Regions from separate parts of the Serratia proteamaculans genome, predicted to be linked through region 4. Evidence: predicted binding sites of a transcription regulator. Region 4 holds the regulator's gene; each other region holds the start of a gene.

Region 1 (8,095 bases), 810 kb from region 4:
TGGCTACTCATCGATGACTACGCCGACCACGCTGTATGAGCTAAATCTCGACAGCGACGAACGCGTGATGCTCAAGCAGCAGGAAGTGAAAAACTTCACCCCGGAAAATTACCGCAGCGAGCGGGTATGGGTGAAGGCGCGTGATGGTGTTGAGGTCCCGGTTTCGCTGGTCTACCGCCACGATAGCTTCGCGCGCGGCACTAACCCGCTGATGGTGTACGGCTACGGCTCTTACGGCAGCAGCATGGATCCAGCCTTCAGCGCCAGCCGCTTAAGCCTGTTGGATCGCGGTTTTGTGTTTGTGCTGGCACACATTCGCGGCGGCGGTGAGCTGGGCCAACTGTGGTACGAAGACGGCAAACTGTTTAAAAAGCAAAATACCTTCAACGATTTCATCGATGTGACCGAAGCGTTAATCGCCCAGGGCTACGGTGATGCCAAACGAGTGTTCGCCATGGGCGGCAGCGCCGGTGGCTTGCTGATGGGGGCTGTGATTAATCAGGCGCCTGAGTTGTTCAACGGCATTGTGGCGCAGGTGCCGTTTGTCGACGTGGTCACCACCATGCTCGACGAGTCTATTCCGCTGACCACCGGGGAATACGACGAATGGGGCAACCCGAACCAGCAGGCCTATTACGACCACATTTTGCAATACAGCCCGTACGATCAGGTCAAGGCGCAGGATTATCCGCATATGCTGGTCACCACCGGCCTGCATGACTCTCAGGTGCAGTATTGGGAACCCGCCAAGTGGGTGGCCAAGCTGCGTGAGCTGAAGACCGACGATCGCCAACTGCTGCTGTATACCGATATGGATTCCGGCCACGGCGGCAAGTCCGGGCGTTTCAAAGCCTATGAGGACATCGCGCTGGAGTACGCCTTTATTCTGGCGCTGGCGGAGTAACCTTCAGGCGGGCGGCTGGCGCTGCCCGCTTTTTTCAACCGATCAAATAGTATTTCAGCGTGTGCTTCATGTCCGGGCTGAGATCCTCGATGGATTTCAGCATCCAGCGTAAATAGCCAGGGTCTTCCTGCGCGACGCGATCAATTTCCTGCCCACGATACTTGCCGAACTTAAACTTCTTCAGCAGCACCGGCTGGTCGGTGATTTGCGCCATCTGTTCCGGCGTCCAGCCTGAATCCTTGATGATGCGTTGTAACAGCGCAGCGGTCACGTAGCAGTCATATAACGCCCGGTGCGGATACAGCGTGGTGTCCTGTGGCAGTTGCACATCGAGATTCAGCGCATAGCGCAGGTATTGGTTGCCGTATTTGATGTCCGGGTACAGGTTACGCGCCAGTTTCATGGTGCATATCCAGGCACCGCGCATTTCCGGCAGCACACCGCGATCGAAAGCCGCATTGTGCGCAACATAATAGGGACTGCCCTGATAGCGGCCGATCGCCACCGCGATGCGCGGTTTCCCTTCAACCATCTGCTCGGTGATGTGGTGAATGGCCATGGCCTCAATGCCAATGGGGCGGTCGGGGCTGACCAGGTCGCTCATCGGGTTGGTGATTTGTCCGTCGATCAGATCAACAGAAGCCACTTCTACCACGCCGCCTTCCAGTCCGCAGGTTTCAGTGTCTATTACGCGTAAATTCATGGTTTCCTCAGAGTGGCTGCACAGGTTTAGCTTAACCGGCAGCCGTGCTCCTGCCAACCGTTGAAAGGGACCAAGGTATTGCAGGCAACAAAAAACCCGCCTTGGCGGGTTTAATTACGGTTAGAAGTTCGCTTACTCGCCGGTCGACTGGCCTTTCTTCGCGCGTTTGCCTGCACGTTTTTCTGCAGGGGTTTTCAACGGCTTCTTCTTCGCATTTTTTTTGCTATCCATTCCCTTACTCATGATGGCCTCTCAGTTACCTATGGTTGGGTGGGTTGCTCAGCCATTAACCCCCTTACGCCTGTTGGATGCAAGCATGAAAGCCGGTGGTTTTGTTAATTGATTGTTTATAGGCAGAATTTTGTTTTCGTATGAATGGCTGCTTAAATATTATGATATGTTATAATATAACAATTGAATGATAACCGGAGAGCACAATGAAGGTTGTGACCTTATTAAACCAACAGCAGCTCCTGGCCATGCCGGAGTCTGAATACATGAACCCGGCTCAGCAGGCGTTTTTCCGCCAGCGCTTGCTTGATGAGCAACAGAAACTGTTGCAGCACATTGAGGCGCTGAAACGGGATATCGACGGCGGCGAAGTGTCCGGTGATGAAGCGGACAAAGCGGCCCGCGAAGAGGACCTGCGATTGCTGTTCCGTCAGTTGGATCGTGAAAGCCGGTTGCTGCCGAAAATCAGCGCGGCCTTGACCCGATTATATAACGGCGAATACGGCTATTGCCGGGAAAGCGGGGAACCTATCGGCCTGGCGCGTCTGTTGCTGCGGCCGACGGCGGAGCTAAGCATTGAAGCGAAAACTGCCCAGGAAATGCGCGAACCGCATCTGCGTAAACGGGGCTAAGATCACGGCTGGCCACCCATAACCAGCCGGCATTTTGCTGGCTGGTCGTATTCATTTTAAGCAAACGCACCCTAACTTGTTGGGGAGTGTAGGAGTTTTCAGGATTTACCGTTGACCAAATGGGCCGCTTCGGCTTTGATGAGGGTATGACCCACAGAGAGACGGAAGCGCCATGGAACAATTACGAGGTTTGTACCCGCCGTTAGCAGCATATGACAGCGGTTGGCTGGACACTGGAGATGGCCACCGGATCTACTGGGAGCTGAGCGGCAACCCGAACGGTAAGCCGGCGGTCTTCATTCACGGCGGGCCAGGCGGCGGTATTTCCCCTTATCACCGCCAACTGTTCGATCCGCAGCGCTATAAGGTGTTGCTGTTTGATCAGCGCGGCTGTGGTCGCTCCAAACCGCACGCCAGCCTGGACAACAATACCACCTGGCATCTGGTACAGGATATTGAACGGCTACGCGAAATGGCCGGTGTCGACCAATGGCTGGTGTTTGGTGGTTCCTGGGGCTCGACGTTAGCGTTGGCCTATGCGCAAACCCATCCGCAGCACGTCAGCGAAATGGTGCTGCGTGGCATCTTCACACTGCGTAAGCAGGAGTTGCATTGGTACTATCAGGACGGCGCTTCACGCTTCTTCCCGGAGAAATGGGAGCGCGTATTGTCGATTCTGTCAGAAGAAGAGCGAAAGGACGTGATTGCGTCTTATCGCCAGCGCCTGACCTCAACGGATCTGCAGGTGCAGCTTGAAGCGGCAAAGCTGTGGAGCGTGTGGGAAGGGGAGACGGTGACCTTGCTGCCAAGCAGCGAGTCGGCTTCTTTTGGTGAGGATGACTTTGCGCTAGCTTTCGCCCGCATTGAAAACCACTACTTCACCCATCTGGGCTTCCTGGACAGCGATGACCAGTTACTGCGCAATGTCCCATTGATCCGCCATATTCCTGCGGTGATTATCCATGGCCGTTACGATATGGCTTGCCAGGTGCAAAACGCCTGGGATCTGGCGAAGGCCTGGCCGGAGGCAGAGCTGCATATTGTCGAGGGAGCAGGGCACTCCTTTGACGAACCGGGGATCCTGCATCAGTTGATGCTGGCCACCGACAGGTTTGCTGCCAAATGACACTGAGCCCGCCATGACGGCGGGTTTTTTTTATTTGGACTTCGGCTCGTACGGCAGACGCGAATACTTGTGCGATTCGGCACGGTAATGCGCCACGCGTTCGCGGAAATAATCACGCAGGTGCGCCGGTTGTTCGCGCTCAACCATTTCTGGGATCACCGGCATGTTGTAGCGTTCTTTAAACGCCACGCCGGAAGCCGCGAGATCAACGTTCACTTTGTCCATCTCTTCTTTGGAAAGCTCTGCCAGATTGTAACCCACCGTATTCTCCTTACTGTTACCGCATTGGATCAGCGCAGAAGGTAATGCACCCGGCGGCACTTGGCAAGCCTGAAGCGCAAAGGGGGCGGTGCATCAGTAATAACCCACTGTGGGTGAGGTTATTTATTACTCCAATAGCAATGCAATTTATTTATTATTTTAAATAAGAATGATTCGCCTTTTGATTAAATATACAGATGTAAATGGTTATCATAATAATTTAAATGAATAATTAATGTTTTTATAACTCATTGATTTTTAATTTATTTAAAATTAAATCGATAATGATGTGAATCAAGTGTGTTTATTTTGTTTTCACCAAGGCATAATGCGGAAAATTAAATTGATACCTGCAAAATAAAAGGAATAATTATGCTGACGCCAGAAATGACCAAAAAGCTGAATGAGCAACTGAACCTGGAGTTTTACTCCGCCAACCTGTATCTGCAAATGAGCGCGTGGTGCAGCGATAAAGGCTTTGAAGGTGCAGCTTCATTTCTTAAAGAGCATTCTCAGGAAGAGATGCAACACATGCAACGCCTGTTCGAATACCTGAGCGATACCGGTTCTCTGCCACTGTTGGGCAGCATCGCTGCACCACCGGTTGAGTTTGCCTCCCTGGCAGACGTGTTCCAGCAGACTTACGAACATGAACAACTGATTACCCGTCAGATCAACGAATTGGCACACGCGGCAATGACTGCCCACGATTACTCTACCTTCAACTTCCTGCAGTGGTATGTTGCCGAGCAGCACGAAGAAGAGAAGCTGTTCAAATCCGTGCTGGATAAACTGGCACTGGTGGGGACCAGCGGCAATGCACTGTTCTTCATTGATAAAGATCTGAAGAAAATGGGTGCGGCCGGCGAAAGCGCTAACGGCCAGGTTTAATCGCTTTTGTTAAAACCGCGTGTCGGCTTTGCCCGGTGCGCGGTTTTTTTATGCCCTGAGTTTATCGCGGTTATGCAGCGATATGTGCTACTGGATCGCAAAATGCCAGCGTTCTGCTCGACTTGCATAATGACACTCGTTATCATTTGACCCGATACGCTACAGGGATGGTAGAGAGTTAAAACAGTGGGTTACTCGCTAATCACTTCTTCTGTTTACCCGTGGCGCAATCATCTGCGGTGGGGTGGGCTGCTGATACATCGCCAAGGCGGTTAGCCTTACCCCTTATCACCCTCGATTATTGCTTTAAGGGATATCACTGTGATCGGTAAAATTCGTTCTTCTTATCGCCTGCTTTCCACTATTTTCGTGCTGTTTGTCGGTTTGTCTTCACAGCAGGCGCTGGCGCATGCTCATTTGAAAGTTGAAACGCCGGCGGCAGATGCCAGCGTGAGTCCGGCACCGAAAGTGCTGACGCTCAACTTCTCAGAAGGTATCGAGCCTAACTTTAGCGGCATTAAAATCACTGGCCCGGACAACGCCGAAGTGAAAACCGGCAAGTTGCAGCTTGATGCGAACAACAACACTCAGGTCAATCTGCCTATCGAAGGCGATCTGGCGGCCGGCAAATATAACGTCAGCTGGCATGTGGTTTCGGTCGACGGTCATAAAACCAAAGGCCAGTACAGCTTCACCGTAAACTAACCCATGAGTCTGGCGACCCTGTTTGTCCTGTGTCGCTTTGTGCACTTTGCGGCGGTGATGCTGATGTTTGGCTCCAGCCTGTTCACCGCCTTATTGTCGCCGCAGCGCCTTTCCCCGTATCTCACCCGTGACGTGCGTCCTTTGCTGGTCTCCTGTACCTGGCTTGCCGGGCTTTCTGCCGTGGCGTTGCTGGCTATTCAGGCCGGACAGATGGGTGACGGCTGGGCCGACACCTGGCAGTTGGACGTGTGGTGGGCGGTGCTGGGCACCACCTTTGGCGAAGTCTGGCGTTGGCACCTGGGCATTTCATTACTGGCACTGCTGAGCCTGTGGCTGGCAGAACCTCGCCGCACGCAGCTTTTGGCGCTGCTTTCCACACTGTTGCTGGTCAGCATGGCATTTATCGGCCATGCGGCAATGCATGAAGGGGCGCTGGGCGCACTGCACCGTGTTAACCATGCGTTGCACCTATTGGCAGCCGGTTACTGGTTTGGCAGTCTGCTGCCGTTGCTGGTTTGCCTGCGCTACCTGGCTCAACCACAGAGCCGCAGCGATGCAGTGACTACATTGATACGCTTCTCGCGTTGGGGCCACCTGGCGGTAGTGCTGGTGGTGTTGACCGGCGTGATTAACAGTTTGATTATTCTGGGCAGTTGGCCGCTGGATGTGGATTCTCCTTACCAGCGCCTGCTGTTGTTCAAAACCGCGCTGGTGGCGCTGATGGTGATGGTCGCATTGGCTAATCGTTACGCCATCGTCCCGGCGATGAGCAGTATGCCGCAACTGGCACAGCGAGGATTGGTGCTGGCCTGCTGGATTGAAGTGGGGCTGGGCGCGGGCGTGCTGCTGTTGGTCAGTTTATTTGCAACCTATGCGCCGGTGTAACATTGCGGCTTGCCGGATGCCCCCAAACTGCGAGAAAATTGGATCAAATAGCAACCTTAAGGCCATAACATGAAATCGGTATTACTCGGCATGACGCTGCTGGCGACCGCGACCGGTGCGCTGGCGGCAGATCAACTGGTCAACATCACCAAGCTGGAATACGGCAAGCAGTGGGCATTCACTAAAGAAGAGGTGACGCTGCAGTGCCGCAGTGGCGGCGCGCTGTTCGTACTCAACAACAGCACACTGATGCAATACCCACTCAATGCTGCCGCAGACGCGCAGGTGAAAGCAGGGCAGCAACGCGCCCTGCCGCTGGACGTGATCCTGCTGGATGACGCCGCCAATCCTGGCCATAAAATGAGTGTTGAGCCGTACCGTGAACGTGCCGAGAAGCTGTGCGCCAACTAATCACTTATCCGACAATGGTTTAGTTTGGGGTTAACCGGTGAAGAAAAATCATGCGGAATTAATTTCTTCATGAAACTATCACTGGCCGTGTGGCTGGCTGGCAAAAATAGCGCGGTAAGCTACTCTTAAAGTGCACGGCTGAACAAGCCTTGCACAAAATGCCAACTTTTAGCGCACGGCTCTCTCCCAAGAGCCATTTCCCTAGACCGAATATAGGAATCGTATTCGGTCTTTTTTTTGTTTTTTATTTTTAAGAGAAAAAACTAATTTTCCGCGAAAATTCACGCTATTCTTCAACGACGATAAAGCAATGTCCTTGCATCTTAATCACTTGTGTCAGAGTGTTTCCTGCGTGAACTTCTTCTCATATTTTTGTCGTATAACCGTGACCACTGCTTCATATTTAAGTCACATTACCCATGAGTTTTTAACGAGATGCGCGACCATAGGATGGACGTGGTAGATGCTCATGGGTGTTAAAGGTTTGTTTTTATATCTGAAGCAATAATCTTATGAACTCTTCCTTTATTTGGGAGTAATATGCTTTCTAAATTATCAATAGCCTCCTGTTTATTATCAAGGGTCCCATGCTCAAATTTATTAATCATACTAATAACATCGCTGGTGTTTTTTGCTATATGGCTACATTGAACAGCAATTCGTCCCAATTCATTAAATTTTGCATGGCTGTCATTTTCAATGAAAATAACAGGTTTATGGAAAAGAGGATATTCAACGAGGAATGATATTCCATCAGTCACCAAAATATCTGACCATTTGAACGAATCTATATAGTCATGGTCATAATCAATGCTTGTATTTTCTAATTCTCCCCAGCGAATAACGAAATCTTCAACCTTATTTTTCATCTCATCTGACTTTGCTTTCATAAAATCAAACAGGGCAGGGTGCGGCCTCAGTCTAATATTAATTTTTTTGTTTTCTTCTGCAAATTTTAAAAAATCCAGATAATTGACATCGAAAGTTCCAAAAGATAGCCAGCCTTCATCAATACTATGGTGTGGGGCCCATAGAATATTTACTCCTTCGTGTATTGTTACATCTCCAGCAGACTCAATCATTTTTGTATGGATGTAGTCTAATTTTGGATGTCCAAAATATCTGGCATTAATCCCTCGCAAGAGCGAATTTCGGCATATTTCATTATATGCGTATTCTGTGTCGCAATAAATTCTCCAGCAATTATTGTGCAGAGATTGATTCGACTGGAAGTCAAAGTCAGTTCCTGAAGACATACTCTCCACTATGTTTATAGCGTAGTAAGGGACATAGCATATTTTTGCAAAGTTGATTTTTTCAGCGCTAAAACCATCAGGAATATCATT
Region 2 (8,095 bases), 2.5 Mb from region 4:
TTTTTTCCGATACCTACCAACCCACCCACCACGATCGCCTGATGCAGCACTTTGAACAACGCTATCAGGACATAGAGCTGGAGTGCATGATCGCCGAGGACGGCGACGTACTGGATCTGTTGCAAAGTGGCCGTGCGCATCTGGGTATGGTGGAAGTGCAGGCCAGCTATCCACCGGATATCGGCTTTGCACGGCTGCCGGAACAGACGGAGATGGGGCTGTTCGTCACCCACTCGCACCCGCTGGCGCAGACGCCTTCCCCCACGCCGGAACAACTGTCCAGCACCCGCCAACTCTATCTGAACACCTACACCGGCGCCGGTGCGTCCCGTCCTCAGGGCCGGGTCTGGTCGGCACCCAGTTACCTGATGCTGCTGGAAATGGCCGAGCAAGGGGTCGGTTGGGCCACATTGCCGAACTGGCTGGTGCGGCAATATGGCCATGACAAATTAACCGAACTTAAGCCACGCGGATGGCCGAAGCTGATTTCAGTGGATGCGGTTTGGTCGAAACTGACCCCGCCAGGGCCGGCGGGGTATTGGTTGCTGGAACGCCTGCTGGAGAACGCGACGGATCAGGCCGCCGCGTTACGCGACTGAATGGCGCGCGAGACGGTATCCAGCAATTCGGGAATATCCATCTTTGGCAGCACCACTTCCACAAAAGCCAGTTGCGGGCTGTCGCCGACTTCTCTCAGCGCCTGGCGCAACTGTTCTGGTTCAGTAACCCGCAGCGTTTTCACCTGATGTTCGCCGGCTAACGCCTGCGGCAACTGCGTCCAGTTCCACTGGGCGATATCGTTGTAACGCTGTTGCGGGCCGTGGATAGCCCGCTCAACGGTATAACCGTCATTATTGAGCAGGAAGATCACCGGTTTCAGCCCGTCGCGCAGCATCGAGCCCAGCTCCTGTGCGGTGAGCTGTGCCGAACCGTCGCCGATTAACAGCACCACCCTACGGTCCGGCTCCGCCGTCTGGGCACCGAATGCCGCCGGCAGGGTATAACCGATAGACCCCCACAACGACTGGACGATAAACCGACAGCCCTGCGGCAGACTAAGCGCCGCAGCACCAAAACAGGCCGTGCCCTGCTCGGCGATCACAATGTCGCCCGGCCGCAGAAAGTCCTGCATCTGTTGCCAAAAACCGTGCTGATCCAAACCACTGCCGTTCGGATCCGGTAATACCGGGCGTTTAATCGCCGGTAATTGCCATTGTTTTACCAACGTCAGCGTCAACTGGTGCAACGCAATGACCGCGTCTCGCATTGGGATCTGGCTGAAGACTTGCTGCCCTACCCGTGCTTCAAACGGCTGAATATCAATGCATTTCTCCACCGGCAGATGATGAGTGAAGCCAGCGGTAATGGTATCGGTAAAACGCACGCCGACGTTAATGACGACATCGGCGCCCTCAATCAGTTGCTTCACCTGCGGATCGCTGGCCGCACCGGCATAGGTGCCGGTAAAGCAGGCATGGGTTTCATCCAATACGCTCTTGCCAAGCAACAGGGTTGAATGTGGCATATCAACCTCATTCATCCACTGTGCCAGCACCTTTTCAGCCCCAAAGCGTTCCGCCAGAAAATCCGCCAGCAGGGAGACCCGCTTGACCGGCAGCAGCATTTCCCGCGCGGCGGCGATAAAGGCTTGTAGTGACACCTGAGAACAATGGGCCTGCCGCAGCATCAGCGGTGCCGGTCGGGATGCCAGCGGTGCTTCTGCCACCTCACTCGGCAACAGCAGATAAACCGGACGATGCTCAAACAAGGCGATGGTCAGCAGCCGATCTATTTCTGCCTCGGCGTTGTCGGCGGTTAGGCTGGCCTGCGCGACGGTGACCTCTTTCGCCATACGGGCAAAGTGGCCGAAATCGCCATCGCCCAGAGAATGGTGCAATAAATCTCCAGCCTGCTGGGCACGTAATGTGGGGGCACCCACTACGTGGATCACCGGCAAGTATTCAGCGTAGCTGCCGGCAATGCCGTTGACCGCGCTCAGTTCACCCACGCCAAAAGTGGTCAGTAAAGCGGCAGCCGGTTTACAGCGTGCATAACCATCTGCGGCATAGGCGGCATTCAGCTCGTTAGCACAGCCTACCCAGGTGATCTGCGGATGAGCGATGACATGATCGAGAAACTGCAGGTTGTAGTCCCCGGGCACGCCAAAGAAATGTCGGATACCGATCTGAGCCAAACGATCGAGTAGGTAATCGGCCACCCTATAGGTTTTATTCATGATCATCACCTGCCAACAGTTGAGATTGTCAGTATTAAGTATCGAAGATGTGGTATGAATTTCGAGCTTTGTGTTTAAAAAGGGATTGGCAACCCAGCGTTACATCGACGCACCCTTGGCAGGCATAAGTTATACCTCATAAGTTGTATTTATAACGTTATGGCGATTAAGCGTGATCGGCGACTCTGACAACCGCAATGGAAACGCATACACTAAAATTCATTCCACCTCTGCTGAAAAGGGTTCCTATGCTCTACCAGGCTGATTCTTCACGTTATCAAAGTATGGAATACCGCCGCTGCGGCCGTAGCGGCCTGAAACTGCCGGCCATTTCACTCGGCTTGTGGCATAACTTTGGCGACACCACGCTGTATGACAATGCGCGCAAGCTGATCCACTGCGCGTTCGATCGCGGCATCACCCACTTTGATCTGGCCAACAACTATGGTCCGCCTCCCGGTTCCGCCGAAGAAAACTTCGGCCGTATTCTTAACGCGGACCTGAAGCCCTGGCGTGATGAACTGATTATCTCCTCGAAGGCCGGTTACACCATGTGGCCTGGCCCTTACGGCGACTGGGGATCGAAAAAGTATCTGGTCGCCAGCCTGGATCAAAGCCTGCAACGCATGGGGCTGGAGTACGTGGACATCTTCTACCACCATCGTCCCGATCCGGATACGCCGCTGGAAGAAACCATGGGCGCGCTGGATTTGCTGGTGCGTCAGGGCAAGGCACTGTACGTCGGGCTATCAAACTACCCGGCCGACCGTGCACGCGAAGCGTTTCGCATTCTGCAAAAACTCGGCACGCCTTGCGTGATCCATCAGCCCAAATACTCGATGTTCGAACGCTGGGTTGAACCCGAGTTACTGGATACGCTGGAAGAACACGGCGTAGGTTCCATTGCCTTCTCACCACTGGCCGGTGGTCTGCTGACCGATCGCTATCTGCACGGTATTCCACAAGATTCGCGCGCCGCCAGCGGCAGTCAGTTTCTGCAGCCCGGTCAGCTCACCGACGATAAGTTGGAAAAAGTGCGTCGACTCAATGCATTGGCGCAACAGCGTGGGCAAAAGCTGTCGCAAATGGCACTGACCTGGGTATTACGTGGCGATCGCGTCACTTCGGTACTGATTGGTGCCAGCAAGACCAGTCAGATTGAAGACGCGGTAGGCATGCTGGCTAACCGCAGCTTCAGCGATGCCGAAATTGCCCAGATCGAACAAATATTAGTGTAATCGGTTACAATGATCGCCGGATCCCACGCCGGCGATCGTCTATCCTCGCCAGACAAATCTTAAATCAGCTGCCCCACACCGCTTTTCAGAATCTCTCTAAGATTCAACCCTAGCCCCACAGGCTAAGATGCCGCTATTGCAGGTAAAACTATAAGGCCATTTTATAAACTGATGAACGCGCTTCATTACTTATAAAACCGGCCAACCCGCTGCGGCGGAAAGGAGAATTCATGTTTAAACCTCTGTTATTGGCCGCCCTGTTGGTGGTGTCAACGGTGCCTGTCATGCAGCAAGCCCAGGCGGACGGCCTCAGTATCGATCTGATGCCGGGCGTGTCATTACGTATCGGTGAACAAGACAACCGTGGCCGTTACTGGGACGGTTATGACTGGCGTGACCGCGACTGGTGGCAGGGCCATCAGGGCCGCTACCTGGGCGATCGCAACCGCCGGGGTTACAACTGGGACGGTTATCGCTGGCGCGACAACGACTACTGGCGCAAAAATTATTACTATCATGAAGGCCGCTATCGCAAATACGATAAGCACTACTACAAGCATCATGATAAACACCACTGGAAAGATCGTCGCCATGATGACCGCGATCACGGTCACCATGGTCATGGTGACCACGACGACTAACAGCAAAAGGCCGGCATCATGCCGGCCTTTCATTTAACAGGTGCTCACAGCAGGCTGCTGACCAGCAAATAACCGTTCAGCCCCACCACTACCACCACGATCAGCTTACCCATCGTCTGTATGGTACGGCTGTTCACCATCTCGCCCATCAACTCACGATTACCAGTGAACGACAGCAATGGCACCAGTGCCAGGGCAATCCCGAAACTCAGCAATACCTGGCTTAGCACCAGAATGCGCGTAGCGTCCATCCCCAGCATAATCACGATAAATGACGGCAGCATGGTGACCACGCGGCGTACCCACAGCGGAATGTAAAAGCGCACGAACCCCTGCATTACCACCTGCCCCGCCAGCGTGCCCACCACGGTAGAAGACAGCCCGGCAGCCACCAGGCTCAGCCCGAAAATGGTCGCTGCCGCCTGCCCCAGCAAAGGTTGCAGCGTCAGATAGGCCTGGTCGAGATCGGTGACGCCACTATGACCATTAAAATGGAAAGCGGCGGCGGCGGTGGCCATCATCGCCAGATTAACAAACCCGGCGATGGTCATGGCAATGGCGACATCGAACTTGGTAGCGGCATAGCGATCGGCCTTTGAATTCTCGCCAGCGGCCTGGGTTAACGACGAATGCAGATAAATCACGTGCGGCATAATGGTAGCGCCCAGTACGCCCGCAGCCAGAAACACCGCATCGCCGTTCGGCAAATCCGGCAGCGCCATGCCTTTTAACAACGGTCCCAACTGCGGCTGGGAGAACACCAGCTCCACCATATAAGCCAGGGCGACAAACAGCAGCAGGCTGCCAATCACCCATTCCAGCGGTTTTTGCCCACGTTTTTGCAGCATCAGGATCAGGAAGGTGGCAATACCGGTCAGGATCGCCCCTTCCAGCAGCGTTACGCCCAACAGCAGTTTGAAACCGATAGCCGCACCAATAAACTCGGCCAGATCGGTCGCCATCGCAATGATTTCTGCCTGCACCCAATAGGCCCAGACCGCTGGGCGTGGAAAACGATCGCGAATGTGCTCCGCCAGGTTTTTACCGGTGGCAATGCCCAGTTTGGCGGACAACAGCTGGATCAGCATCGCCATCACATTGGCCCACACCACCACCCACAGCAGGGTATAGCCAAAAGAAGCCCCTGACTGGATATTGGTGGCGAAATTGCCAGGGTCGATATAGCCGATAGCCGCGATAAATGCGGGCCCCATCAGGGAGAGTTTGATCTTTCTGGATGGGCGCTGAGTGGTCTCTACCACGCGACTGTTCAGCATGCTCTGAACCCTTACGTCTATTAAGCCTGAGGTTATTTTATGTAAATGATAATAATTATCAAGTGCGTTTAGAGCGGTAATACTTATCTCTGCGATAGAGAAAAACCACGGGTTTAACGAAAGGTTTAGCGGGTAGATGGATATTTTCCGTACTCTGCCGAGCCTGATTCAGAGCACAATCGGTCTTATAATGGAATTAGCACAGGAATAGGAATTTCATATGGTTTCATTAAGCTCTTGATTTTTTATGCTTTACCGTACTAATTTAAGACATATCCCACTATGACTTTCCATATTTGCAATAGACCTCTCGTTTTTAAACGTGGCGTTACATAAAATGACATCCGAAATTCAGCCTGCCTCAAGTTTGGAGCAAACATGTCCCATATTGCGCACTTTGCGTTGGCGTTAGTGGTGGTTGCGGTTCTGGCACTGTTAGTGTGCCGCGATCGTAAAAGCATCCGCATTCGCTACGTTATACAACTGTTGGTTATTGAAGTACTGCTGGCCTATTTCTTCCTGCATTCGGAAGCGGGTTTAGGCTTTGTAAAAGGATTCGCAGCGCTGTTTGACAAGCTGCTCGGGTTTGCTGGGCAAGGGACTGAATTTGTATTCGGCGGTATGGGTGATAAAGGTCTGGCCTTCTTCTTCCTGAAGGTACTGTGCCCGATCGTCTTCATCTCTGCGCTGATCGGTATTCTGCAATACATTAAAGTACTGCCGTTTATCATCCGCATTATTGGTACCGTGCTGTCAAAAGTAAACGGTATGGGCAAGCTGGAATCCTTCAACGCCGTCAGTTCGCTGATCCTGGGCCAGTCTGAAAACTTCATTGCCTATAAAGATATTCTGGGCAAGATGTCAGAAAAGCGCATGTACACCATGGCAGCAACCGCGATGTCTACGGTTTCCATGTCCATCGTCGGTGCTTACATGACCATGCTGGATGCCAAGTTTGTGGTCGCCGCGCTGGTACTGAACATGTTCAGCACCTTTATCGTGCTGTCATTGGTCAACCCGTATGACACCAGTAAAGAAGAAGAACTGCATCTGGGCAATCTGCACGAAGGCCAGAGCTTCTTCGAAATGCTGGGTGAATACATTCTGGCTGGTTTTAAAGTAGCTATTATCGTTGCTGCGATGCTGATCGGCTTTATCGCCCTGATCGCCGCGCTCAACGGCCTGTTCAGCGCCATCTTCGGCCTGAGCTTCCAGGAAATCCTGGGCTACTTCTTCTATCCATTCGCCTGGATTATGGGTATTCCTAAGCACGAAGCGTTGCAGGTAGGCAGCATCATGGCGACCAAACTGGTTTCCAACGAATTCGTGGCGATGATGGAACTGCAGAAAATCTCTGCTGAACTCTCTCCTCGCAGCATGGGGATCCTGTCGGTGTTCCTGGTTTCCTTCGCCAACTTCTCTTCCATCGGTATCGTTGCCGGTGCGATTAAAGGGCTGAACGAGCATCAGGGCAACGTGGTGTCCCGCTTTGGTCTGAAGCTGGTATACGGTTCTACGCTGGTCAGCATCCTGTCTGCGTCCATCGCAGGCCTGGTTCTGGGCTAAGCCGAAACCTCAGTGAGACAAAGGTCGCTTCGGCGGCCTTTTTTAATGGCTGTAATTCGGTGTTCGGGATGGAGGAGGAAAGACAGAAAGCAAAAAGCCGACCCTGAGGTCGGCTTTTTAAATGGTGGTGGAGCTAGACGGGATCGAACCGTCGACCTCTTGCATGCCATGCAAGCGCTCTCCCAGCTGAGCTATAGCCCCACAAAAGTGGTACGCTTTAACCGGCGTTACGGTATTCCCCAACCCTTCTGAGATAAAGGTTGGTGGAGCTAGACGGGATCGAACCGTCGACCTCTTGCATGCCATGCAAGCGCTCTCCCAGCTGAGCTATAGCCCCAATCCACAATCACAAAATCCTGTGAACGGGGCGCATAATATGAAACCCCTGAAACACTGTCAACGGCTAAATTGAATTACTCGATCAAGCGCTGAAAAAGCCGCCAAATCAGCGCGTTTCACGCTAAAAAATCGCCAGGACGGGTAAAAATCAGCCATTACCCTGGTCATCTCACAAAATACAAAAAACCTTATCCATTGTGTTGATTTTTATTTAATGGAATGTTAGCGAAATACGCTTGAGTCATCATCCCCACAGGCATAGACTGCCCGCGTCGTAAAATCCACAACTATAAACCGAGTCAGTTATGTCGTTGCATTCACCAAAAGAAATCGCTGCGTTAGCCATTCAGGCCGGCGTAAACAAAAGCCAGGCGTCACTCGCCAATCTGCTCATTCTGGGCTTTCTCGCCGGTGCCTTTATCGCTACCGGCTTCCTGCTGGATATCCATGTGATCGGCACCCTGCCGGCCGAATGGGGCTCGTTTGGGGCATTACTGGGCGCCGCCGTGTTCCCGATCGGCCTGATCCTGACAATTCTGGCCGGAGGAGAGTTACTGACCGGTAATATGATGACTCTGCCGATGGCCTGGTTTGCCCGCCAAATATCGCTGTTTGCCATTCTGCGCAACTGGTTCTGGGTCACTCTGGCCAACCTGGCCGGCAGCGTGGCCGTTGCCTATTTCTTTGGCCACCTGCTTGGCCTGACAGAAGGGGCATTCCTGCACAAAACCTTGTCCATCGCGCAAGCCAAAGTGGATGCTGACTTCCTGCACGCATTTATTTCCGGCGTCGGCTGTA
Region 3 (8,095 bases), 1.3 Mb from region 4:
GCGTAATGTCGTACTGGAAGCTGAGTGATGGCAATACCTGGGTATCGGTGTTGCTTTTGCCGTACAGCGTTTCCAGTTCGGATTCCGTCAGCACCGTGCTGCCGGTGGTCAGGCTGCTCAGGTTCTGCGGCTTGGTGCTCTGGTGAGTCACGCGCACGCCAGGTACCACGGCAAAACCGTGCCCGTCCAGATCAAACTGGACCCGGTCCTGAACAAACCCGCCCAACACGTAGCTGCGGCTGTCTGACTCCGGCTGCATGATGGCGGTAAATGCACTGGGGGCTGGCTCTTCACGGAAGGGGCGCTCGGTATCAGTGATCCGCCCATTGAGCCCACCGCTCAACGTATGCCGACCCAGAGTTTTGGCGATTTGCGTTTCAAAACCGTAGGTGTTGACGTTGTAGTCGGAGTAAACCCGTTCCATGCTGCCGGTACTGGTCGGCATGTAGGTGTTGTCGTGCGCCTGAGTTTGCTGGTAATAAGCTTTCGATGTCAGGGTGTCGACGTAATCATTGAACGGCGTCCATTCATCTTTCAGGCTGATACCCCAGCGGCGCGTATTGCTCTGCTGCTGGGCGGTACCAAGAATGGCGCTGCCGGCCGAGTTCCAACTGTCGTAATGGGTGTGGTTGGTTTTGTCGTAATAATCCACCGTACCGGTGAGTTTATGTTCGTCACTCGGCTGCCAGATGCCGGAAGCCATCAACGCGTTGGAATGCCAGTTGGCCGGATAAGCCTGGTGGGTACCGCTGTTGTTACGCGTTTCCTGACCATCGCGGCGGCTATAAACAAACACCCCGCGCAGTTGTTCATCACCCGCCGCTGCGGTAATGCCGTTATGCCAGCTGCGGTTAGCGGAGTCATAATCGCTTTGGTAACCAAAATAGGTCGGCTTGGTCGGTGACAGGTACTGGTCCGCCGACTTCGGTGAAAACGACACCGCACCGCCGATGGAGGTGTTGCTACGTTCGGTTGAAGTGGCCCCTGACTCGATGTCCACCTGACCATACATATAGGGGTCAAGATAGTCGCGGCCAATGCCAAAGGTGTTTAGACCGGCACGGCTGACATAGCTGCGCCCGGTGGCATCCGGTTGTGGAATGCCATCGACATCCAGCCCGACACGGTTACTCTCAAGACCACGGATGTTATAGCCGGTGTAGCCACTGCGATCGAACCCGCTTTTGCCTGAGGATGAGCCGCCACTAACTCCGGTGGCGCTAATCAACGGTTCATAGCGCATAATCGAACCGAAATCATTACCGCCCTTTTTCTGCATATCCTGCGCAGAAATTGTGGTGAGGGTACCGACTTTCTTCTCAATCACCGGTGCAACAACCGTTATTTCCTCTTCATTTTGCGTGGTCTTTTCTGTTAAGTTTTTCTTTACCTCGGCATTCACGTTAAAGGCGGTGGTGAACAAGGTTCCCCACAGGAAAGACTGTCCGATAACTCCCCGGTAATTAAAGGTTTTGCGCATGTGTTAGCCCTGCAGTAATTATTAGTATGCGCTCCCAGTTGCTTCGTCTCCCGGTGGTTTTCCGGGATAAATGATATTAATAAAAAGTAATAATGCTTAAAGAAAGGTCTTTCTGCGTAGACTTGATGGGACAGATGATAATGATAATACTTATCATAAGCAATATCGATATAGCCCTATTAAATCTATTGCTGGGATATTCCTCAATTTTTACGAAATCCTTACGAAGTGACGCAGGTACCGGGTCAGAGAGACGACTGTCAGGAGGGATGAAGAACAAAGACCTTAAAAAACGGTGGGCATAACCCACCGTTGCAGATTTAAACAATAAAGTCAGTGGCCGTATTGGCTTGCCCTACAATATTAACCAGAAAGTCCGGGGCGGCCTGGCCAGTTATATTTAGCGCTAACTCACTTAAGTTACTTTGTGAATTATAGGTTAGCAGTGCCTCCCCCGCCTGACCGCTGAAACCGTCGACGAAGTGAATAAAGTCTGTGCCTTTATCGCCATGATTAAAGAAGGACAGATCAATCTTGTCGATGCCGGTTTCAAAGTCCAAAATCTTATCCGGTGATTTGATTGGCGAGTCACTCACCGCCGCGAAAACAAAGATATCTTTGCCGCTGCCACCGAATAGCTGATCCTGTCCGCCGCCACCGTAAATAACGTCATTGCCCGCACCGCCATGGAGAATATTGGCCGCATCATTGCCGACAATCACATCATTCCCTGAACCCCCAATGGCATTTTCAATGATGGCGCCCAGAGCGATGGAAACGTTGCCGGTCAACCCGCCGACGTCAGAGAAGGAGCCTTCCGTCAGGTTGATGCGTTGGTTCTGCGTATAGCCCGAGAAATCAAGCGTATCGTTGCCGCCCGCATCCCAAACGGAGAACACCAGCTTCTGGTTGCTGTCCGTCAGCGTGTAGAAATCCCGGCCAGTATTGGAATTGAACCCGTACACCGTATCCCCGGTGCGCATAGTGGTATTGGCGCCATAGAGATACTGAATAGCGGCAATATCGTCAACCAACGGTGCGGCAGCATAATGGCCACCGTTATCACCGCCGGTAACAGCTTCATCCCAATAGCTCATCACGCTGAACTGGCGGGTATCCTCGGCATAACTCGCCATACTATAGTTGGGTGGATTATTTTCATCGGCATTATATTTGCCAGGATGATCCAGTCCCAACGTATGCCCCAGTTCATGGGTGATACTCAAACGCCCGTAGTTACCCAATTCAGGGTGCAGGTTGGCGTAAACCCCATCCCGGGCATCCTCATACTTGTAATTGATATTGAACCAGCTTTGACCATCGGTATTATGCCCGCGGTAGTCGTTGCCGGCACCGCTAAAAGGCTTAATCGCGTAGGCCTGGCCGTCGCCCTGATAATTACCAAAGGTAATGTTGGACTTTTGCCCTGGGGCTACCTCAACAAAGTTAAGGTTTGCCACATCCGCCCAGGACTGCAGCGAGAGCTTGGCCTGCGCCTGTTGATCGGCAGTGAAGGCGCTAAGGCCGGTGTCCTGGTCAGCGAAACGGGTATTTAAATTATTCTGATTATAATCCCAATCCGGGAAGGAATAAGTCACAGTAGCGCCTTGACCGGTAACATGAATACCATTCCAGGTCTGCTCACTGCGCGCTATTTGTTTACCGGCCTGTTCCACACCAAAAGAAGGCTTATTATTAAGGGTTAATCCATTACCTCTGTTATGGTAATTCAGCAAATCATTAACGCTGTCCCAACCGCTTGCTTTTCCATTCAGGGAATTTTCCATCTCCATCTCCATTCGATTAATTCATTTCCGTTATATATAATTCTCTCTCGATATAAAGGATTATCGCCATGTTATTCTGCGACATTTAAATCCTAGTATAATTTCAAGATAGCTCAATATATATTGGCAAAATAAATCACGCCGGAGTAAACCGCTATAAAAGCACCTTATAACAAGAGGGAATTAACCCCTCGGCCAGAACAGCTACAGTCCCGGTGAAATCCCCCTTAATCGCGCCACGGTCACTTGCCATTTGCCGGGCCTGTTGCGTTATACTGTGCCCCACTTTTTGTAACGAACTCAGATGACTATGGAACGCTTTCTAGAAAATGCCATGTACGCCTCTCGTTGGCTGCTGGCGCCGGTTTACTTTGGCCTGTCGCTGGCCCTGTTGGCGCTGTCGATAAAATTCTTCCAGGAGATCATCCACGTTCTGCCAAACATATTCGCCATCGCAGAAGCGGATTTGGTTCTGACGCTGCTGTCGTTGATCGATATGGCACTGGTGGGTGGATTACTGGTGATGGTGATGTTCTCGGGCTACGAGAACTTTGTTTCGCAACTGGATATCAGCGACGACAAAGAAAAACTGAGCTGGTTGGGGAAAATGGACTCCACCTCGCTGAAGAGCAAGGTGGCCGCGTCGATTGTCGCCATTTCTTCCATCCATCTGCTGCGAGTGTTTATGGATGCCAAGAACGTGCCGGACAACAAGCTGATGTGGTATGTGATCATCCACCTCACCTTCGTGCTTTCCGCCTTTGTGATGGGCTACCTCGATAAACTGACCCGCGATAAAAAATGATCCCCGTTAGCCGTCACCCTCTGTTGGCGGCTAATCACTCCCCTTCCTGCAAAAAATCCCATTAATCAATAAATTGAATTATATTATTAATATCTATTATTAGTAACCTTGTCACTAAAAGGCCCCTGTTTACCAGCCTGATCATTTTCATTTAGTGCATCTGATGATAATAACATTATAATGTTATTACACTTCGACAGGCACAAAAGCCGGCGTAAGCTGAGCTTCGTCCCGCTGACAGGACCCAAATCAATCATGCCGCTGAATGGTAAACCTATACAGTTTCAGGACGTTCAATCTATCCTGCCACACCGCTTTCCCTGTCTGCTGGTTGACCGCATCCTGCCTGACGGCACCTCTATTGCCGAAGGCCGCCTAAGCGCCATCAAAAATATCACCGCCAATGAACCGACCTTTTGGACCGGCCACCATCAGACTACGGTGTTTCCCGGCATATTAATGGTAGAAGCGCTGGCACAGACCACTGGCCTGTTGGCCCACTACTTTCTTAGCCCGTTGTTGCCCGGCGAGCATTACTACTTTGCCGCTATTCATCGTGCCCGTTTCTATCGTTCGGCCCGGCCTGGCGATCAACTGCGCATGGAAGTCGCCTTTGTCCGACAACGCTCCGGCCTTGCCCGCTTTACCGGCCGTGCCACGGTTGATGGCCGCCGTATCTGTACCGCCGAGTTTATGTGCGCCCGTAAGTAACACCGCCGTTTTGATGGAGGCTTAACGAAATTACTATGTCTTTGGTTGATAAATTGCTCAATAGTCTGGATTTCTCGCCTCGCGGTCAGGTCATTGCCCGTGAGCAGGATCACTGCGGCGAAATTATTGTCTCTGACCACAAGGGCTACCGGACCCTGCGTTTTGACGGCATCTGCGAGCAGAGCAAAATGTGCATCGACGCGCCACAGGTACCGGTTCACAACTACATCAAAACCATGTTGATGGCGGTGGCCTGGCAACCGCCTTCATCTGCATTGATCCTGGGTCTGGGCGGCGGAGGTCTGGTGCGGGCGCTGCATGCCTATGACTCCAATATGCTGCTGGAAGTGGTGGAACTGCGTGCGGCGGTGATCTCTGTTGCCCAAAGTTACTTTACCTTGCCCGCTGACGAAACGGTGATATTGCACGTGGCCGATGCGGCCGATTTTTTACGGGCTGCGGTAACGCGACACTATGATTTGATTTTCTCGGATCTCTACAGCGCCTTCAGTATGGATCCGCAACAGGGTACGCAAACCTTTCTTCAGCGCTGTGCCGGACGGCTTTCACCACAGGGGTGGTTAGTGCTGAACTATCATGAAGTGCCCGATCAAAACTCACTGCTGTACCACAGCCTGCACCGGGTGTTTAACACCGTGTTGTACTGCGTGGCACCCAGCGGCAACGTGATTATCTATGCGACACCGGCCGAAATCGAGACGCCGTTAAGCTTGTTGCGCCGCCTGTCCGCCGAGATTGGCCCGAGCTTTAACTGCGATCTCCGCTTCCTGTCACGCAAGATTGAACGGTTGCACTTTAGCTGAGGCGGTATGGCCGCCTGACGATTATCATTTGATTATTATTCTCTGGAGTCACCATCATGGAAAAGAAAACGGCACGTCTGACCGTACTCATTGATCCTGACAAGAAAAAAGCGTTGGAAGACTTGTGTCTGCAACAGGACGTCACCCCTTCTCAGGTGATCCGCCAGCTCATACGCGACTATCTGCAGAAACACCAGGTGGAGTATCCGAGCCAGCCGACCCACTCTAATCCACGTGTGGATAACGCCTGACGTCAGATGGCGCGCGGTTGGCGCCATCTGAAAGTGCAGCAGTGATTACCCCTTGCGTGCCTCGGCAGAAAAACCATGCCGTTTGGCCGTCATTGTGAGCGCCAAACCGCCAAGTATCAGGACCAGCGCTACCCATGGGAAGGACACTGCGCCGAAGTGATCAAGCAATAGGCCACCGAAAATACCGCCGACGGCAATGGCGCTGTTCCATATAACCACGTTCATCGCCAGCGCGGCGTCTGCGCCTTCACCGGCAGTGTCCGCCAGTGCGGTCTGCAATAGCGTCGCCGCCCCACCAAAACTCAACCCCCATAGCCCCAACCCGACATAGACCGCGGCCGCTGAATAAATGCCGATACCCAGCAGGAACGTCGTCACGGCGAACAGTGCCAGGCTGGCCAGCACCGCCTTTCGCAAATGGCGATCAACCACCCGACCGGTGAACCAAATACCCGCCAGTGCCGCCAGGCCAAAAACAAGTAACACGGCGTCAACCTGGTTAGCCAGCCCTGCCGGCGTCACCAACGGAGCAACGTAGGTGTAGAGAATATTATGCGCAAACATCCACAGCATGACGACGCCCAATACCGTTCTGACACCCGGAGTGATCAGAACCTTATACAGCGGCATCCGCTGTGGCCCCGTCTGGCCAGGATAATCCGGCACCTTTGCCAACACCCAAACGATTAATGCCAGCGTCATCAAAGACATCACACCAAAAGCGCTGCGCCAACCCACCACCGCCCCCAGCCATGTTCCCAGAGGGACACCCAGCGACAGCGCGATTGGCGCGCCAACCATAGCCACCGCCATCGCTTTTCCCTGCAGATGAGGCGCCACCATTCTGCGCGCGTAACCGGCAAGCAGGCTCCAGGCCAACCCTGCTGCCGCTCCGGCAAAAAAACGCGCAGCCAGCGTGACAACATAGCTGGAGGAAAGTGCCGTGACCGTGTTGAAGACAAAAAAACCGCCAATGGTCAGCAGTAAAACATTACGTCGACGCCAGCGTTGAGTGGCAAGCGCCAGGGGAATGGCCGCCAACACAGACCCCAACGCATAGGCGGTAATCATCTGTCCGATCAGCGAGGGCGACACCTGTAAACCGGGAACCATCTGCGGCAATAAACCCGCGGGTAAGGTTTCGGTGGCGATACAGATAAAACCGGTCATGGCCAATGCCAACAGCGCCGCCATCGGCAATCGCTGTGCCTGAACGGGTATCTCTTTGTCTTCAATACAACTGATAGGGGTCTGGCTCATCAATAACCTCATTATATATCGATCGGTATAAATGTAGTTGACACTTATCCGTACCCGTGAGTTCATCACGCGAATTGATTTATGTATCGAATGGTATAATAATGCTAAGCGGGTATCATCTGAGTGTCAATAACATTCATATCGATCGGTATACAACTAACAAACCTGGAGACAGCTATGGCACAAATGGGCCGCCCTCGCCGCTTTGATCGCGACCAGGCCGTGCAGCAGGCACTGCATCTTTTCTGGCAGCACGGTTATCAGTCCACCTCTCTGGCACAGCTTAAGGCGCAGATCGGTGGCGGCATTACCGCACCCAGTTTTTATGCTGCCTTTGGTTCCAAAGAGGCGCTGTTCAACGAGACGGTGTCCTGCTATCTCAATAGCTACGGGCGGGTTAATGATGCGCTGTGGGATGATTCACTGCCGCCCAGAGAAGCGATTGAAATTTCCTTGCGCCGCTCGGTTAAGATGCAATGCGAAGACCATCATCCCAAAGGCTGTATGGTAGCTCTGGCGGTGATGTCCGGCAGCTCGGATGAGCATGCCGCGGTGCTGAAACCGCTGACAGACTCCCGCCAACGCACCTTGAACGGTTTTAGTCACTGTATTCAACGGGGCATAGCGAGCGGGGAGTTAAGAAAGCAGATTGATCCTGCGGTTATCGCCACGCTGTTCGACAGCTTTCTGTTGGGCGTTTCGACGCTGGCACGGGACGGCGTCGACTACCCTGTGCTGGATAACGCCGTCACGGTATTGATGACGGTTTGGGATACTAACGCCCATGCCTGATGGCACCTGATCTTAAGTGTTTACCGGACCCAATCCGGCGAACACTTTGGCAAATCATCTCACCGCTACATCATTAGCAAGGTATAAATATCATTACCGATCTATTGTGATGACTATTTCAACTGTTTAATCATTTATTCACAACCTTTATGATTAAAGAAATTCCCACGCCAAAATTAATTTCT
Region 4 (8,095 bases):
AATCTAAACGGTGAAACATAGGGTATACCTCTCAATGGATAATCAGTTGACGAGGTGATTTAGATATATCTAAGTCACTTCGATATATCTAATCTAGATCGATATATCTAAATGCGCAAGAGGGGTTGATTAAAAAGATATATCTAAATTGCAGGCATAAAAAAAGCGCTGTAAAAACAGCGCTTTTTATCAGGCAGGGAAAGATTACTTGGCGGAGGCCAGCACTGCGCTGACGATTTCTACCGCTTCATGCTCGATCTTTTCGCGGTGCTCAGCACCCAGGAAGCTCTCACAATAAATCTTGTAAGCCTCTTCAGTACCGGATGGGCGCGCGGCAAACCAACCGTTGTCAGTCATCACTTTCAGACCGCCAATCGGTGCACCGTTGCCCGGAGCTGCCGTCAGTCGTGCGGTGATCGGATCACCCGCCAAAGTGTCGGCCTTGACCATTTCCGGCGACAGCTTGGACAATGCCGCTTTCTGCGCTGAAGTTGCCGGCGCCTGAATACGGTTGTAGCTAGGCGCGCCAAAGCGTTTGGCCAGATCTTCGTAGTGATTCTGTGGGTTTTCGCCGGTCACCGCGGTGATTTCCGCCGCCAGCAGGCACATGATCATGCCATCTTTGTCAGTCGACCAAGGGGTGCCGTTGAAACGCAGGAAGGATGCCCCGGCGCTTTCTTCGCCACCAAAGCCCAGGCTGCCGTCGAACAGACCATCAACAAACCATTTGAAGCCCACCGGCACTTCCACCAGCTTACGGCCCAGATCGGTGACCACACGGTCAATCATCGCGCTGGAAACCAGCGTTTTACCCACCGCCACATCAGCGCCCCACTGCGGACGATGCTGGAACAGGTAGTTAATAGACACTGCCAGATAGTGGTTCGGGTTCATCAGGCCCTTCGGTGTAACAATGCCGTGGCGGTCGTAATCCGGGTCATTGGCAAACGCCAGGTCGAACTTGTCGCGCAGCGCCAGCAAACCGCCCATCGCCGGAACTGACGAGCAGTCCATGCGGATCACGCCATCGTGGTCCAGGTGCATAAAGCGGAAGGTCTGATCGATAGCATCGTTCACCAACGTCAGATCCAGTTTGTAATGCTCGGCAATACGCTGCCAGTAGGCAATGCCGGAACCGCCAAGCGGGTCAACGCCCAGCTTCAGGCCGGCGCGCTGGATAGCGGGCATATCGACGATATCCACCAACCCTTCGACATAGGGTTGCACCAGATCTTGTGCGTGCACGCGACCGCTGTTCCAGGCCTTATCCAGTGACTGACGCTGTACGCCTTTCAACTGCAATGACAGCAGTTCATTGGCGCGCTTTTCGATCACTGAAGTCAGATTGGTGTCGGCCGGACCGCCGTTGGTCGGGTTATATTTAATGCCGCCGTCTTCCGGTGGGTTGTGGGACGGGGTGATGACGATACCGTCGGCCAGTGCCCCACCGTTGCGGTTGTGGCACAAAATGGCATGGGAGACCGCAGGGGTTGGCGTGAAGCCGTTATTTTCCTGCACGATCACATCGACGCCGTTGGCGGTCAACACTTCCAGCACGGAAATAAAGGCCGGCTCGGACAGCGCATGGGTGTCTTTACCCACGTAGCATGGGCCGGTCACCCCTTGCTGATGACGGACTTCGGCAATCGCCTGCGCGATAGCGAGAATATGGTTTTCATTAAAGCTATGGCGCAGAGCACTGCCGCGATGGCCTGAAGTTCCGAACTTCACCGCGTGTGCCGCATTGCCCGCTTCAGGTTGCAGTACATAGTACTGCGACGTCAGCTGAGCTACGTTGATCAAATCGCTTTGCTGAGCCGGCTGCCCGGCACGTGGATTATTCGCCATCGACATATCTCCCTAATCCCTGTCCTGCGGCCTGGCAATATGTCGCTCACGGCCACCATGACGGGCTGTTCGCTAAATTAGATAGTGCCGCAAACTTTTTCTGTCAGTTCCACGGGGAACTGCATAGCCTGCATGATGTGTTCCACCATGCTGCGTTTACGACCGGTATTGGTATTGGTGATCACCCAGTAAGGCGTGCCCGGAACGTGCTTCGGTTTGGTGTGCGTTCCGTTCGCCAGCAGGGTTTGCTGATCGCCGGCAAAATAAGTGCGGGTACGACCATGCAACGCATCGGTAGCAGCGGAGAAACCAGCCGCATCCAGGGTATACAGGGTGGAAAGTACCAGCATAAAACGATGTACCGCTCTGCTCTGATCGGCATACTCGTCCGACAACAACAGCTCACGTACGGCACGCACGCGATCGCGCGGACGCGACACGGCGACAATCTTATCCTGCTCGGCGCTCTGAGCACTGCTGGCCGGCACAGCACGTAACGGCTGACCTGCGGTAAACTTCAACATGCGGCGCAAAATATCGGACGCGCTCTCACCAATATGTTGCGTGTGGCTGGCAATATAACGGTAGAGCTCTTCGTCGACTTCAATAGTTTTCATCTTTATCCAGTACTGTTTTTTTCTACTTAGAACCTGAAGCCAGATCCGGCATTCAAGTCATGGGATTATAAGGTTAAAAGCGCAGGTGCGAACATAACAATGTGCCTCAACACGGCAAAAGCAGACAATTACCTAAAGCCTGCTTGGCATCGGCCCTGCCAACCCAGCACCTTACCATGAAAAATCCGCGTTATTCATCGTGAGTTTCAATCATGATACCCTAATCTGAATCTCTCTCAGTATGAACTTTGCCATGAAATTACATTATCAACTGCTGGCTACCGAGTCCGACGCGCTGCCGGTGATCCTGATCCACGGACTGTTCGGCAATCTGGACAATCTCGGTGTGCTGGCGCGCGATCTCAACCAACAACACAGCGTGATTAAGGTCGATCTGCGTAACCACGGCCTGTCGCCCCGCTCAGCGGTGATGACCTACCCGGAGATGGCGAAGGATCTGCTGGCATTGCTGGATGATTTGCAGCTGGACAAGGTGATTGTGATCGGCCACTCGATGGGTGGCAAAGCGGCGATGGCGCTAACGGCAATCGCACCTGAACGCGTGGAGAAACTGATCATTATTGATGTGGCGCCGGTGGATTATCAGACCCGCCGCCACGACGAAATTTTTGTCGCCTTACAGGCTGTAAGCGCGGCCGGTATCACCCAACGCCAGCAGGCGGCGGAATTGATGCGCGACTATCTGCAAGAGGAAGGGGTGATCCAGTTCCTGCTGAAATCCTTCCACCAGGGCGAATGGCGCTTTAACCTGCCGGTATTGATCGAGCAATACGAAAACATCACCGGCTGGCAGGAAGTGCCCGCCTGGCCACATCCTACATTATTCATTCGCGGTGGCCTGTCACCCTACGTGCAGGACAGCTACCGCGCAGATATTGCCCGCCAGTTCCCGCAGGCTCGCGCGCATGTGGTCGCCGGTACCGGACACTGGGTGCATGCGGAAAAACCAGAGGCGGTGCTGCGTGCCATTCACCGTTTTCTCGGTGAAGCCTGAGCCGAACGCGACCTTATAACAGTGCAGACTCCGCCTAAAATAGCCATCTGGTGAAAAAACGCGCTAAAGATAACGGCTTAGCGCGTTTTGAGTTCAGTTAAGCATTGTCGTTGCTCCACCTGCTGGGGTAATATGGCGCGCTATAATTTTGCCGCCGTGCCGGGCGTGTTCATTAACGCCAGGCTGGGGGTAAATTTGGGTTAGGGTTTATTGGCCCGAAGTGTGTTAACCGAACCATCCAGAAGCGTCTACGCGCTTTTAGATGCAAACTCCCTTGCAGTACCGCTACCTATGGCAAAAGAACAAACGGATCGCACGACGCTGGATCTGTTCGCAGATGAACGCCGTCCGGGGCGCCCGAAAACCAACCCGCTATCCCGAGATGAACAGCTTAGAATCAATAAGCGTAATCAGCTTCGACGCGATAAAGTCCGTGGCTTACGGCGTGTAGAACTGAAGATCAACGCGGATGCGGTGGACGCCCTGAACAAACTGGCGGAACAGCGGAATATCAGCCGCAGCGAGCTTATTGAGCAAATGCTGTTGGCACAACTGGCGGACGACCAGCCAGAACATTGATCATTGCAGCCGCACATGCGGCGCGGCGTTAAGGATGACGCCCGATCAACATCGTTTTATTCCACCCGGCATCGCATAAACGCGATAAAACCCCGGGGTAAATTTCTGGCATGATACGCAATTACCGGTGAGGGATATCCCTTGTCATGGCATCATTTTAATCGGTGTTATCGTGGTCAGCGCTAACATCGTGTAATGCAATTAATTGAATTTAAAGGTTATACGCGATATGGCTAATGTAGGCATTTTCTTTGGCAGCGACACTGGCAATACCGAAAACATTGCCAAGATGATCCAGAAAATTCTTAAGCAACAGTTTGGCGACGATGTGTGCGAAATTCACGACATCGCCAAAAGCAGCAAAGAAGACCTGGAAGGTTTCGATATCCTGTTGCTCGGCATCCCAACCTGGTACTACGGCGAAGCCCAGTGTGACTGGGATGATTTCTTCCCGACGCTGGAAGACATCGACTTCAACGGCAAGCTGGTAGCGCTGTTCGGCTGTGGCGATCAGGAAGACTACGCAGAATATTTCTGTGATGCGATGGGTACCATCCGCGACATCATTGAACCGCGTGGTGCCGCCATTGTCGGCCACTGGCCAACTAAAGGCTACCATTTCGAAGCCTCTAAAGGATTGGCAAGCGACAGCCATTTCATCGGCCTGGCGATTGACGAAGATCGTCAACCGGAGCTGACCAACGAACGTGTTGAAGGCTGGGTAAAACAAATCGTCGAAGAGCTGAGCCTGGCCGAAATTGTCGGGTAACGCCAAAGGTTGAACAAAAGCCCTGCAGAGTGCATAGTGTTGCCGGCAGGGCCATCATTGGCAGTACTGATTACTGCAATCGAAGATACAAATTTGTAACTTCCCACATCGTCAAGGTAGACTGAGTTATCGGTTTATCCCGCCCATCAAGACGTTGCGTGTGTGACATGCAATAGTGCAATTATATCTTTGTTAACAACCGGCGGTTTCTATTTAGGTCAACCGGTTCTATAATGAGACGCAATTAACTCTTTGTGCCGACCGATGCCACAGGCGAGAACGCCTCAACTTGATTAGCATAGTAACAGGACTGAATCCGCATGACTGACAACAACACCGCATTGAAGAAGGCCGGCTTAAAAGTCACGCTTCCGCGACTCAAAATCCTGGAAGTACTGCAAAATCCGGAATGCCATCACGTCAGTGCGGAAGATCTGTACAAAAAACTGATAGATATGGGCGAAGAAATTGGCCTGGCTACAGTTTACCGCGTACTGAACCAATTTGATGATGCCGGTATCGTGACCCGTCACAACTTCGAAGGCGGCAAGTCCGTGTTCGAACTGACCCAGCAGCATCACCACGATCACCTGATTTGCCTGGACTGCGGCAAAGTGATCGAATTCAGCGATGAATCTATCGAAGCGCGTCAGCGTGATATCGCCAAACAACACGGCATCAAGCTCAGCAATCACAGTCTGTACCTGTACGGCCACTGTGCAATTGGTGACTGCCGCGAAGACGACACTCTGCACGACAAAAAATAATGCCCTTAACCGGCATCAAGAACCGCCTTAACGGCGGTTTTTTTATGCCTGCGACGAGCGGATAAAAAAATCCCCGGACAGGTCCGGGGAAAGTTCACAGCTTGAAATACGACAATTGCAGCGGCACTTCTCTCTCACTTCCCACTTACACTCACTTCACCGTCAACTCACCCGCCGACACGCGGATGGGCAAACTCTTCACAGCTCATACTCAAGAAACAGCAGCCGGTCAAAGAACAACGACCAGGCCTGATCGAATACACCACGGACACGGAACCCTTTGTTCAGATAAATTTGGCTGGCCTCACTGCTTTGCCATACACACAGCACAATGTTTTTCGCCTGGTGCCGATCAGCCTGCTGCTTTATCAGGGCGAACATCGGGTTAAAATGCCCCTGTCCGCGAAACTGGCTTTCAATCGCCAGGCTACAGATAAAATAATCATCCTCAGTGCACAGGCTTTGCACAAAGTGATCGTAAGCCTCATCAAGCGGCTTCAGTTCATCGCGGTAGTGGTAATCCGCTTTTACGCCATACAGCTCACTGACAGTAGCCGCATTGAAAAAGCCGACAAACGTCCCGCGCCGATCGTAAGCCACCGTGATCAGATCCAGATAAGGCTCGATATTTTGTGCCTGCTGTACCGACACCAGATCCAGCCCGGCCCGGTTGCCAGCAGAACAGTACTCCAGGTAGCTGGTACTAAAAATCAGCTTCGCCATGCGGGTTTTATCTGTTTCACTCGCCTGCCGTCCCGGTAGAAAATGCAATGATCCCCCCGACTCCGACAACACCGCATCCCCCTCTCCTGTGGTCTGGCACCAGTAATTACCCGCCGTAATCTGCCGCCGGTTATCGGCGATCAGGTATTCTCCAAACAGTTGATTTACCCGATCAAGCTGGCGGTCATGGGAAAGCACGGAATAATAGTGGTAATGGTCGATATCGGAACGGATCTGCGCTGGATAGGCCATACGCGGCACTTCATCGACGGTAAATATTTCCGCATGGCGTGCCAGATCCAAGGGTTGTTCAAGCCGCCAATCCACCTGCTCCAAACGGCTGACACATTGCAGATAACTGCGTTGCTCTTCCTGTGACAGCGGTAACCGTTCATCGGTGATCACATCCTCCAACAGGCGCATGCCACGGACTCCGCAGGTGACCGCCTGCGGGTCAGCGTTATACAGGACACCGTAATCCCGGCAGAAGCGATCATGACTGAGGAACGTACAGCCTATATAGCGACTCCACAGTTGATAAAAGGGATCAAACAGCTTCCGTTCATAAACCGAATTCTTGTCCGGGACTTCGCCACTTTCCGCCGCATAGATCTGATCCAACCCCGCCAGCATCTGGCACAGCGAGATATCCCCCTTGCGGCTGACTATCATGCCGGTTTCATCGAGAAACAGATTCAGCCAGCTGACGTGGCTGACCTCGCCCCCAGCCAGAAACTGAAGATAATCTGGCAGTTCAGGCTTGATCAAAAACAGCGTCGCCGATCGGTGGGGTATGGTATCGATATCCATGTACAGCCCCCCCATCTCGATCAAAATCAGAAAGCGGAAGTAGTCGGAAAGCGTGGCGTAATAGCGCTTATCATGCAGTTGATGGATAAAGCCCAGGTTGTCGCCGACCCTTTTTTGCGCCAGTTCGCTCAGTGAATGCACCTGCAGGCGATGATTACCGGCATCATACTCCCCCAGGTAGCCACCTTTTCTCACCGGTACGGGGATGAAATACGCATCCCTTGCCAGTTGCTGCGCGTCCCAAACCCACAACATGCCGACCCAGTCAGTCGTCTCGGCGCTAGCCACCGCCTGCTGCGCGTCCCCCCATTGGGAGATAACCTCTCTGGCATCGTCAGGGATAGCGCCCCCCAGCCAGATTCGGTGCAGCCGTTTTTCACTCGCTGCCAGCGGGCGGGTAGGAACGCAAAAGAGTGAAGAACAGCGGGCGGCATCGAATAAATGCCCATGTGCCGTCAGCCATTCACGCAGTTGAGTGACCCCACGCTGAAAACGTTCCAATATGACCAACGAGGCTTCACGTTGATACTTCACAAACTCAAACTTCAGGTCGTGGATCCGTGCCTCGTATTCGGCTCGAAACAGATCATCCTGGAGAACACCCAAATGCCCATCGTTAAGCTTCATCGCTACCATCCGTACTGATTTGGCAGCGGTGTAGAAGAATTTCTATATTTCACTGGTCTGTAAGCCCTGGCCGAAGAGCTGAACATAAATGTCTGAACACCAAAATCCTTTTTTTTATTCAGCCCCTCTCCATCACCGTATTCCAACAGCGCCAACACCGTATGCGAGCCGATATAACCGGCGCCGCCCGTCACCAATATAGCCATCATATATCCTTGTTTGTGTTTAAAATAAACGACTCACTCAGAAACCACCTAAACTTCCCGGGTCTTAAAACCGACAGGTAAAGCAATACAAAGCAGTAATATGGCTAACAGATAAACGGAGGAATGTGGCCCGT

What was found. The regulator Fur, encoded in region 4, represses iron uptake genes when iron is present. The targets are predictions, from matches to a motif close to ATAATAATGAGAACNACTATCAA.
Positions count from the first base shown of each region.
Region 1: the regulator Fur is predicted to act here: its motif matches at 4,055-4,077, upstream of ftnA (non-heme ferritin).
Region 2: the regulator Fur is predicted to act here: its motif matches at 5,432-5,454, upstream of QOT07_RS17950 (Nramp family divalent metal transporter).
Region 3: the regulator Fur is predicted to act here: its motif matches at 1,615-1,637, upstream of QOT07_RS12195 (TonB-dependent receptor domain-containing protein).

Region 1 is NZ_OX461105.1:2,103,588-2,111,682, forward strand. It holds gene QOT07_RS09920 (S9 family peptidase) at 1-904, shown strand, start outside; gene exoX (exodeoxyribonuclease X) at 939-1,607, opposite strand; gene QOT07_RS09930 (TraR/DksA C4-type zinc finger protein) at 2,045-2,470, shown strand; gene pip (prolyl aminopeptidase) at 2,643-3,596, shown strand; gene QOT07_RS09940 (DNA polymerase III subunit theta) at 3,627-3,857, opposite strand; gene ftnA (non-heme ferritin) at 4,230-4,748, shown strand; gene yobA (CopC domain-containing protein YobA) at 5,070-5,453, shown strand; gene copD (copper homeostasis membrane protein CopD) at 5,457-6,338, shown strand; gene QOT07_RS09960 (YebY family protein) at 6,408-6,749, shown strand; gene QOT07_RS09965 (CDP-glycerol glycerophosphotransferase family protein) at 7,226-8,095, opposite strand, start outside.
Region 2 is NZ_OX461105.1:3,845,176-3,853,270, forward strand. It holds gene QOT07_RS17930 (LysR family transcriptional regulator) at 1-599, shown strand, start outside; gene QOT07_RS17935 (alpha-keto acid decarboxylase family protein) at 575-2,236, opposite strand; gene mgrA (L-glyceraldehyde 3-phosphate reductase) at 2,485-3,474, shown strand; gene QOT07_RS17945 (DUF2502 domain-containing protein) at 3,705-4,115, shown strand; gene QOT07_RS17950 (Nramp family divalent metal transporter) at 4,160-5,392, opposite strand; gene QOT07_RS17955 (NupC/NupG family nucleoside CNT transporter) at 5,771-6,958, shown strand; tRNA gene QOT07_RS17960 (tRNA-Ala) at 7,084-7,159, opposite strand; tRNA gene QOT07_RS17965 (tRNA-Ala) at 7,220-7,295, opposite strand; gene QOT07_RS17970 (formate/nitrite transporter family protein) at 7,603-8,095, shown strand, end outside.
Region 3 is NZ_OX461105.1:2,589,080-2,597,174, reverse strand. It holds gene QOT07_RS12195 (TonB-dependent receptor domain-containing protein) at 1-1,480, opposite strand, end outside; gene QOT07_RS12190 (serralysin family metalloprotease) at 1,801-3,267, opposite strand; gene QOT07_RS12185 (TIGR00645 family protein) at 3,578-4,072, shown strand; gene fabZ (3-hydroxyacyl-ACP dehydratase FabZ) at 4,328-4,783, shown strand; gene QOT07_RS12175 (spermidine synthase) at 4,819-5,607, shown strand; gene QOT07_RS12170 (ribbon-helix-helix protein, CopG family) at 5,664-5,858, shown strand; gene QOT07_RS12165 (MFS transporter) at 5,904-7,118, opposite strand; gene QOT07_RS12160 (TetR/AcrR family transcriptional regulator) at 7,296-7,910, shown strand.
Region 4 is NZ_OX461105.1:1,296,755-1,304,849, reverse strand. It holds gene QOT07_RS06075 (PadR family transcriptional regulator) at 1-19, opposite strand, end outside; gene pgm (phosphoglucomutase (alpha-D-glucose-1,6-bisphosphate-dependent)) at 205-1,848, opposite strand; gene seqA (replication initiation negative regulator SeqA) at 1,926-2,465, opposite strand; gene ybfF (esterase) at 2,707-3,480, shown strand; gene ybfE (LexA regulated protein) at 3,772-4,059, shown strand; gene fldA (flavodoxin FldA) at 4,289-4,828, shown strand; gene fur (ferric iron uptake transcriptional regulator) at 5,149-5,595, shown strand; gene QOT07_RS06040 (glycosyltransferase) at 5,794-7,755, opposite strand; partial or broken gene QOT07_RS06035 (NAD-dependent epimerase/dehydratase family protein) at 7,887-7,961, opposite strand; gene QOT07_RS06030 (MFS transporter) at 8,010-8,095, opposite strand, start outside.